DNA from 2 places in the Pseudarthrobacter sp. ATCC 49987 genome. Region 2 is predicted to be linked to the other one. Evidence: predicted binding sites of a transcription regulator. Region 2 holds the regulator's gene; the other holds the start of a gene.
What was found. The regulator LexA, encoded in region 2, represses DNA repair genes until DNA is damaged. The targets are predictions, from matches to a motif close to TCGAACANNTGTTCGA.
Positions count from the first base shown of each region.

Region 1: the regulator LexA is predicted to act here: its motif matches at 2,041-2,056, upstream of GXK59_RS07375 (DUF6504 family protein).

Region 1 is NZ_JAABNS010000001.1:1,528,898-1,532,301, forward strand. It holds gene GXK59_RS07355 (sensor histidine kinase) at 1-649, opposite strand, end outside; gene GXK59_RS07360 (VOC family protein) at 804-1,226, opposite strand; gene GXK59_RS07365 (chorismate mutase) at 1,241-1,567, shown strand; gene GXK59_RS07370 (hypothetical protein) at 1,573-1,959, opposite strand; gene GXK59_RS07375 (DUF6504 family protein) at 2,116-2,448, shown strand; gene GXK59_RS07380 (DNA polymerase III subunit alpha) at 2,445-3,404, shown strand, end outside.
Region 2 is NZ_JAABNS010000001.1:2,307,287-2,310,690, forward strand. It holds gene GXK59_RS10830 (LysM peptidoglycan-binding domain-containing protein) at 9-518, opposite strand; gene lexA (transcriptional repressor LexA) at 877-1,626, shown strand; gene GXK59_RS10840 (ATP-dependent DNA helicase) at 1,705-3,404, opposite strand, start outside.

The DNA.
Region 1 (3,404 bases), 780 kb from region 2:
CGATGACCGTCAGTGAGTGGGCCAGGGCATCGTGCAGTTCCCTGGCGATTCTGTTGCGTTCCTGTTCGACGGCGAGTTCGGTCGCCGTTTCCCGCAGCCGGGTTTCCGCCGCAAGCTGTGCCCGCCGGCTCCGCGAGGCGCTGTTGACCGCCAGGCCGACGGCCCAGGCGGCGAGGTTCAGCGCGGCGAACGCCCCGAAGATCAGAAAAGCGTACGTAAGGGTTCGCAATATTCCGCGGCCGTACAGCTGGTTGCCGAAGATGAAATTGATCCAGGTCTGGTCGGTGAACCAGTTGACGGCGGTGATGCCCGCAAATACGACCGCGGCAACGGGAGGAAGCCACCGGTTCCGGGTTTTCCAGCCGATCACGGCAAAAAAGACAACCACAGGGACGGCAGCGTAGCTCAGCACGCCCGAGAGCAGGACCAGCGGGAAGACCTTGACGCTCTGCAGGACCAGGGCGAGGAAAACAACCCCGAGGGCAGCGGCCGGCAGAATCTCGGCCACAGCGACGCCCGTGATGAGCGCCAGCAGCAGGGCGCTGTTCTGGTCGAAATGGCGCTGCTCCAGGACAAGGAGTGTCCCCAGGAGCAACATGGCCGTTGCCGGTGCCGCGAGAAGCCGCAGATAGGTGATGGTCGTGAACATGCCTTCACCCTAAGCGGGCACCTGCGGCATTCCGGGCCATTTCGCCTGAGTTCAGACTGGAGGATGAGGAAGTTCGGCCCCAGGGATGACTGGCTGGCCGCAGGGCTGGCTCAGCAGGACAGGAAAGAGACCGCCGGCGCTCGCGGTGGTCAGGTCAGAGCGTAACTTTCCCGCCGCCGTCGACCGCCCAGCTGGGATTGAAGGCAACCTCCCAGCGGTAGCCGTCGGGGTCGGCGAAGTAGCCGGTGTAACCGCCCCAAGGCTGGGTTTTCGGCTCAGCGACGATTTCCGCCCCGGCCGTCTCCGCCTCCGCCATCACCCAGTCGACTTCCGCCGCGCTGGCCAGGTTGTGGCTCAGCGTGATGCTGGGGATGCCAGACGGGGGATCGGTGGTGGCTTCGGCCTGCATCTGCCCGGTGTCCCAGAGGGAGAGGATGAGGCCGTGATTGGCCTGGATGAAGAGGACCTCGCCCCGGACTTCCCGGTGGACGGGCCAGCCCAGGCCATCTACATAGAAACTGCGGGAGGCGTCGACGCTGCGGACACCCAGTGAAATTAAATCGACTCGTGGCTGCATCTTTCGATACTGTCATGGACATGTCCACAAATCACCAAGACGATAAAGCTGCCAAGGCCGACCGGGAACAGCTCGCCGCCGTGCGCGTGGCTGTTGACGAGGTGGACGAACAGATCGTGTCGCTGATCGGCCGCCGCGAACGCCTGATCCGGATCGCCGGGACCCTCAAGGCGGACAGCGCCGAGGTGCGGGCCCCCGGCCGTGTGGAACGGGTTATCGAACACGTCCGCGCCACTGCGGAACAGAAAGCCATTGACGTTGACCTCGTGGAGAAGACCTACCGGGCAATGATCGACGCCTTCATCACACTCGAACTGGAAGTCTACAAAGCCAGCTCCTAGGGGGCCTAGAGAGCTTCCTCCACCGGGACGTTCGCCTGGTATTCGCGGCCGTCACAGTCGCTGAACGCCGTCATGAGGTGGCCCTTGGCCAGGCCCATGACCGTGCTGAGCGGAAAGTTCCCGGTAATGGTGTTTCCGGAGTGTTCGACGCCCTTGAGGTCAAAGTTCTCCTCCGTGCCGTCGTGGCTGAAGCAGTAGAAGGACACTGCCTCCCCATTCATGAACTCGATCCCCATTCGTCGTTGATGTGAATGATCCGGGGTTGCTGCCACAAGCCCCACCACGTAGGCGCCCTGACCAGGGATGTTTCCGTCTATATCGAACTTCGCCACCAGGGACCTGTCCTCGGCGGCGATGCTTACGTGCTTGAGAAGTGCGTTATGGGAGCTCATGGCTCAATCCTGCTACCTGTGCCTGCGTGCGTCCACCCCTGATCTAGGTTTTGCCGCGGCGCCGTCGTAGACTGGAGTTGTTCGAAGATATGTTCGAATAGTTACTGGCGGGTTGATACAGCCGGTTTATTCAGATGGTGTGGTCCGGGAGGCGCGGTGGGCATGTTCAGCGAGTCGGTGGACGTCGTCTGCACACCCTCGGGCCAGCCCTTGAAGCTTGACTGGGCCGGCCGCCACTACACCGTGTGCGCGGAACCGGTCCGCTGGTACGAGCGGCGCCAATGGTGGGCCGAGGAACAGCGGGCACCCCTGGGGAGCGGCCCGGGACTCGTGGACCACGAGATCTGGCGGGTGCAGGTGCGCCCAGCAGATTCCCCTGAACCTGACAGCCTCACCCTCGACCTCACCCGACATGTGGGCAGCGGACGCTGGCGCCTGCTGCGGATCCATGACGCCCTGCTCCCGGTCCGGAAGTCCGAACCGGCATGAGCTTCACGCATCTCCATGTCTCCACCGCCTTCAGTGCCCACTACGGGGTCTCCTGGCCGGATGAGCTGGCCGTCGCCGCGGCCGCAGACGGGGCGACGGCGCTCGCCTGCACGGACCGCGACGGCCTCTACGGGACGGTCAAGCACTTGAAAGCCTGCATGGCCGCCGGGCTGGACCCGATCGTTGGGGTGGACCTTGCGGTCTTCGACGACGACGGCGACCTCCGCACCCAGGTGGGCGGGCGCGTCGTCGTCCTGGCCCACGGGCACAACGACGGCGCCGGCTACCGGGCGCTGTGCCGGCTGATCTCCGATGCGCATGCCCGCACCACGGGCAAGGCCGGGGGAGCGGTGCCCGTGGCCGTGACGCGCGCCGAACTGGCCTCCCGCACCCTGCACCCCGAAACCCTCAAGCCGGTGCTGACCGTGCTGATCGGTCCGGACTCCGACGTCGGACGTGCCATGGGCGGGAGGCGCTACCTGCGCCCCCGCACCCTGTTCAAACGGTGGCTCGATGCCATGCCGCCCGGAACGATCGCCGCGGAGGTGGTCAGCCAGCTCAGCCCGCCGGGTGAACCGCTCAGCACCGCCCACGCGGTGCGGATGCTCAAGCTTGCCGCGGAACACGGGGTTCCCGCCGTCCTGACCAATGCCGTGCGGTATGTCGCCGAGGACGGGGCGGCCACCGCGGACGTACTGGATTCCGCCCGCACCCTGAAATCGCTCCCCGAACTCTCCGCCGCCCCGCTGCTCCAGCCCAACGGGCAGGGCTGGCTGAAATCCGCGGCTCAGATGTTCCAGCTGGGCAAGGAGATCATGCACGCCGCCGGGTACGGCGCCGCGGACCTCAAGAGCCTGATGGCGCAGACCGGGGCGCTCGCGGACCGCTGCCGGATGGACCCCGTGACGGACATGGGATGGAAACAGCCAGTGGTCCCGGAAGCCTCCGTGATCGGC
Region 2 (3,404 bases):
CGAACGCGCTACTTGGACGGGATGAAGAGGGCCTGGCCCGGCACGACGCGGGCGGCGTCGAGGTTGTTCAGCTGGATGATATCGGTCACGACATCGCGGGGATCGCGCTCCGGCGCCACGGCTTCGGCGATGGCCCAGAGTGACTCGCCCGGCTGCACCGTCACGGTGACCGTGGGTGTCAGTGACAGCTCGGAGGCGGATTCCGCCGCCTTGGCGGGCGCGTTAAGGAAGCCGCTGAAGGACAGGATGAGGGCGGCCAGCAGGATTAGCGGCACGCCGATGAAGACGAAGCGTCCCCGCCGGGTGAGCTTGAGCGGTGCCTGCCGCACCCGCAGTGCGGGCGTTGCGGGATTGTGCCGGCTAATGGAGCTGTCCCGGCTGATGGAGCTGTCCCGGCTGATGGAGCTGTCCTGGTTGGCCGGGGCATACCCGCCGACGGATGCACCGCCGTCGGGCCGGCCGTAGTTGCCGAATGCGTCGCGGCCGAAAGTGTCGTGAAACGCGCTTGATGCTGACATGAACTGAGCCCTCCTGGACCATACTGTGCCGCCCGGCGTACTCCACGTACTTGCCGCCAACCGGCCTAACCTTCGAACAAAGAACCGAACGTCGCGCTGTGCCCGAGCAGTGCCCACCCTCAAACAGAGAATGACTAGAACACATATTCGAACCTTGCTTGTTCTGTTTTAGCACTTATTGACGAACATTGTCGAGACTCGCTAGAACAAATGTTTGAAAAAGCGGTGTGGCTGGCCTACGTTTGAGTCAAAGAACAACCACTTCTGCAGTTGATCAGCAGGGTCTGACATTTCAGGCCGGAAGTTCCCGGCAGCCGCAGCCACGGCGGCCGGGCGGAACGGAAAGGCGTTGGCGAACATGGCAGCACAAGCCACTGGCGGCAGGGCCACCCAGCGAAGCCCGCAGGCAGCCCGGCCCCCCAAGAGCCTCACCGTCCGGCAAAAGAAGATCCTGGAAACCATCCAGCGCTCGGTCACCGACAACGGCTATCCGCCGTCCATGCGCGAGATCGGCGACACCGTGGGACTGGCCAGCCTGTCCAGCGTCACCCACCAGCTCTCACAGCTGGAAAAACTTGGCTACCTGCGGCGCGATCCCAAACGCCCCCGGGCCATGGAAGTGCTGATGCCGTTGACCCTCGATGAGGGAACCACAAAGATTTCCGGGGCCGCGAAGTCCGGCGGGCTGCGCACAGTGGGCGGCTTGTCCGTGTCCGAGCTGGCCAGCGCCACCGACACCGCCATGGTGCCGCTGGTGGGCCGCATCGCCGCCGGCGGGCCGATCCTGGCCGACCAGGTCGTGGAGGACGTCATGCCCCTGCCCCGCCAGCTGGTGGGCCACGGGGAGCTCTTTATGCTCAAGGTCGCGGGAGATTCCATGATCGACGCGGCCATCTGCGACGGCGACTGGGTGGTTGTGCGCCAGCAGGGCGACGCCGTCAACGGCGATATTGTCGCCGCATTGCTGGACGACGAGGCAACAGTCAAGACGTTCCGCCAGCGCGACGGCCACACCTGGCTGCTCCCGCAGAACACCCAGTACGAGCCCATCCTCGGCGATCACGCCGTGATCATGGGCAAAGTCGTCTCGGTGCTTCGCTCGCTCTAGGACCGGTCAGCACCAGCACCGCAGCACTGGCAGCGGCCCGCGCGTCCGTCCGGGCCCCGGCCCCGCCCCTGGCCGCCGTCAGCTGGCCGGCTGCCCGGATTCTTTCGCGAGCCGTTCCAGGGCCGCGAGGGCGATGGCGGGATCGGTGGTGGGCCAGAAGGGCGGCAGGGCAGCGCGGAGGAATCCGCCGTAGCGTTCGGTGGACAGCCGGGAGTCCAGCACGGCCACCACTCCCCGGTCCGTCGTTGTGCGGATCAGCCGGCCGGCGCCCTGGGCCAGGCGGATGGCGGCGTGGGTCGCGGAAACACTCATAAAGCCGTTACCCCCGGCCTGGGCCACCGCGCGGGACCGCGCCGTCATCAGGGGATCATCGGGCCGCGGGAACGGAATCCGGTCGATCACGACGAGGCGGCAGGAGGCCCCGGGCACGTCGACACCCTGCCACAGGGACATGGTGCCAAAAAGGCAGGTGTCCGGTTCGTCGGCGAACTGCTTCACGAGCGCCGTCATGGTCGAATCCCCCTGGCACAGGATGCTCATGTCCAGCCGCGGCCGCATGGCCTCAGCGGCGTCCTCCGCCGCGCGCCGGGAGGAGAACAGGCACAGGGCCCCGCCGCCGGAGGCCCGGATCAGCTTCTCGAGCTCGTCGAGGGCTTCCGGAGAGGTGCCGCGGCCGGGTTTGGGCAGGTGCTTCGCAACGTAGAGGATGCCCTGTTTCGGGTATTCGAAAGGCGAGCCGACGTCGACCCCGGTCCAGCTGGGGGCGCCGGGTCCGACCAGGCCGAGACCACCGGCAGCAGGTTCGAAGGCTGACCCGATCGCCAGGGTGGCCGAGGTCAGGATGACGGTGTGGTCCGCGAACAGGCCCTCACGGAGCCGTCCCGCGACACTGAGGGGGGCGACGTTGATCAGGGCGGGCGCGGACTCGTCGGGCTGGGAGTAGCCCTGCTGCGGGTCGAAGGTGCTGTTCCTGGAAAACCAGACCACTTCACGGTTTTCCCGCGCCGACAGCAGCCGTTCGCACAGCTCCAGGATCACCATGAGGCGGGACCGCGCGAGCTGCCGGCCGCCGTCGGCCGTGTTGGCGCTGTCCCCCTTTGAGTCGGAGAGCGCCGCGCGGCAGGCGTCCCGCAACTGGTCCACGCAGTCCAGCTGTTCGCTGTTGAGGCCGTTGGGCATGAGTCCGCTGGGGACCCCTTCGATGGCGAGTTCGAGGTTGGACGCGGCGTTGTTCAGGGCGTCAACGGTGATGCCGGTGTGCTTCCGTGCCCCGGAGGCGGCGGCGTGCACCATCGCGACGGAGAGCTGGCCGGAGACGGCACCGGTCACCCGGTCCTGGAGTTCGTGGGCTTCATCGACCACCACAACGTCGTATTCGGGCAGCACGGCAAGGCCCTCGAAGGCGCTGACGGCCAGCATGGCGTGGTTGGTGACCACGACGTCGGCGTCCGCGGCGTTCTGGCGGGACAGTTCGCTGAAGCATTCCGCAGCGAGCGGGCATTTCTGCGCGCCGAGGCACTCCATCGAGGTGACCGAGACCTGCCGCCAGGCGCGGTCTGTCACCCCGGGCAGGAGTTCGTCGCGGTCCCCCGTCACGGTGTCCTCGGCCCATTCGCGCAGCCGGACGACTTCCTTGCCGAGCTGGGACGAGGGTCCGCCCATCGCCGCGGCGAAATGCGGCACGGAGGTATCCTCGCCGAGCGAGAACAGCTGCCCTTCCGAGGGTTCTTCCGACGGGAAGCCGCCGTCGAGTTTGTGGCGGCACACGTAGTTGGAAC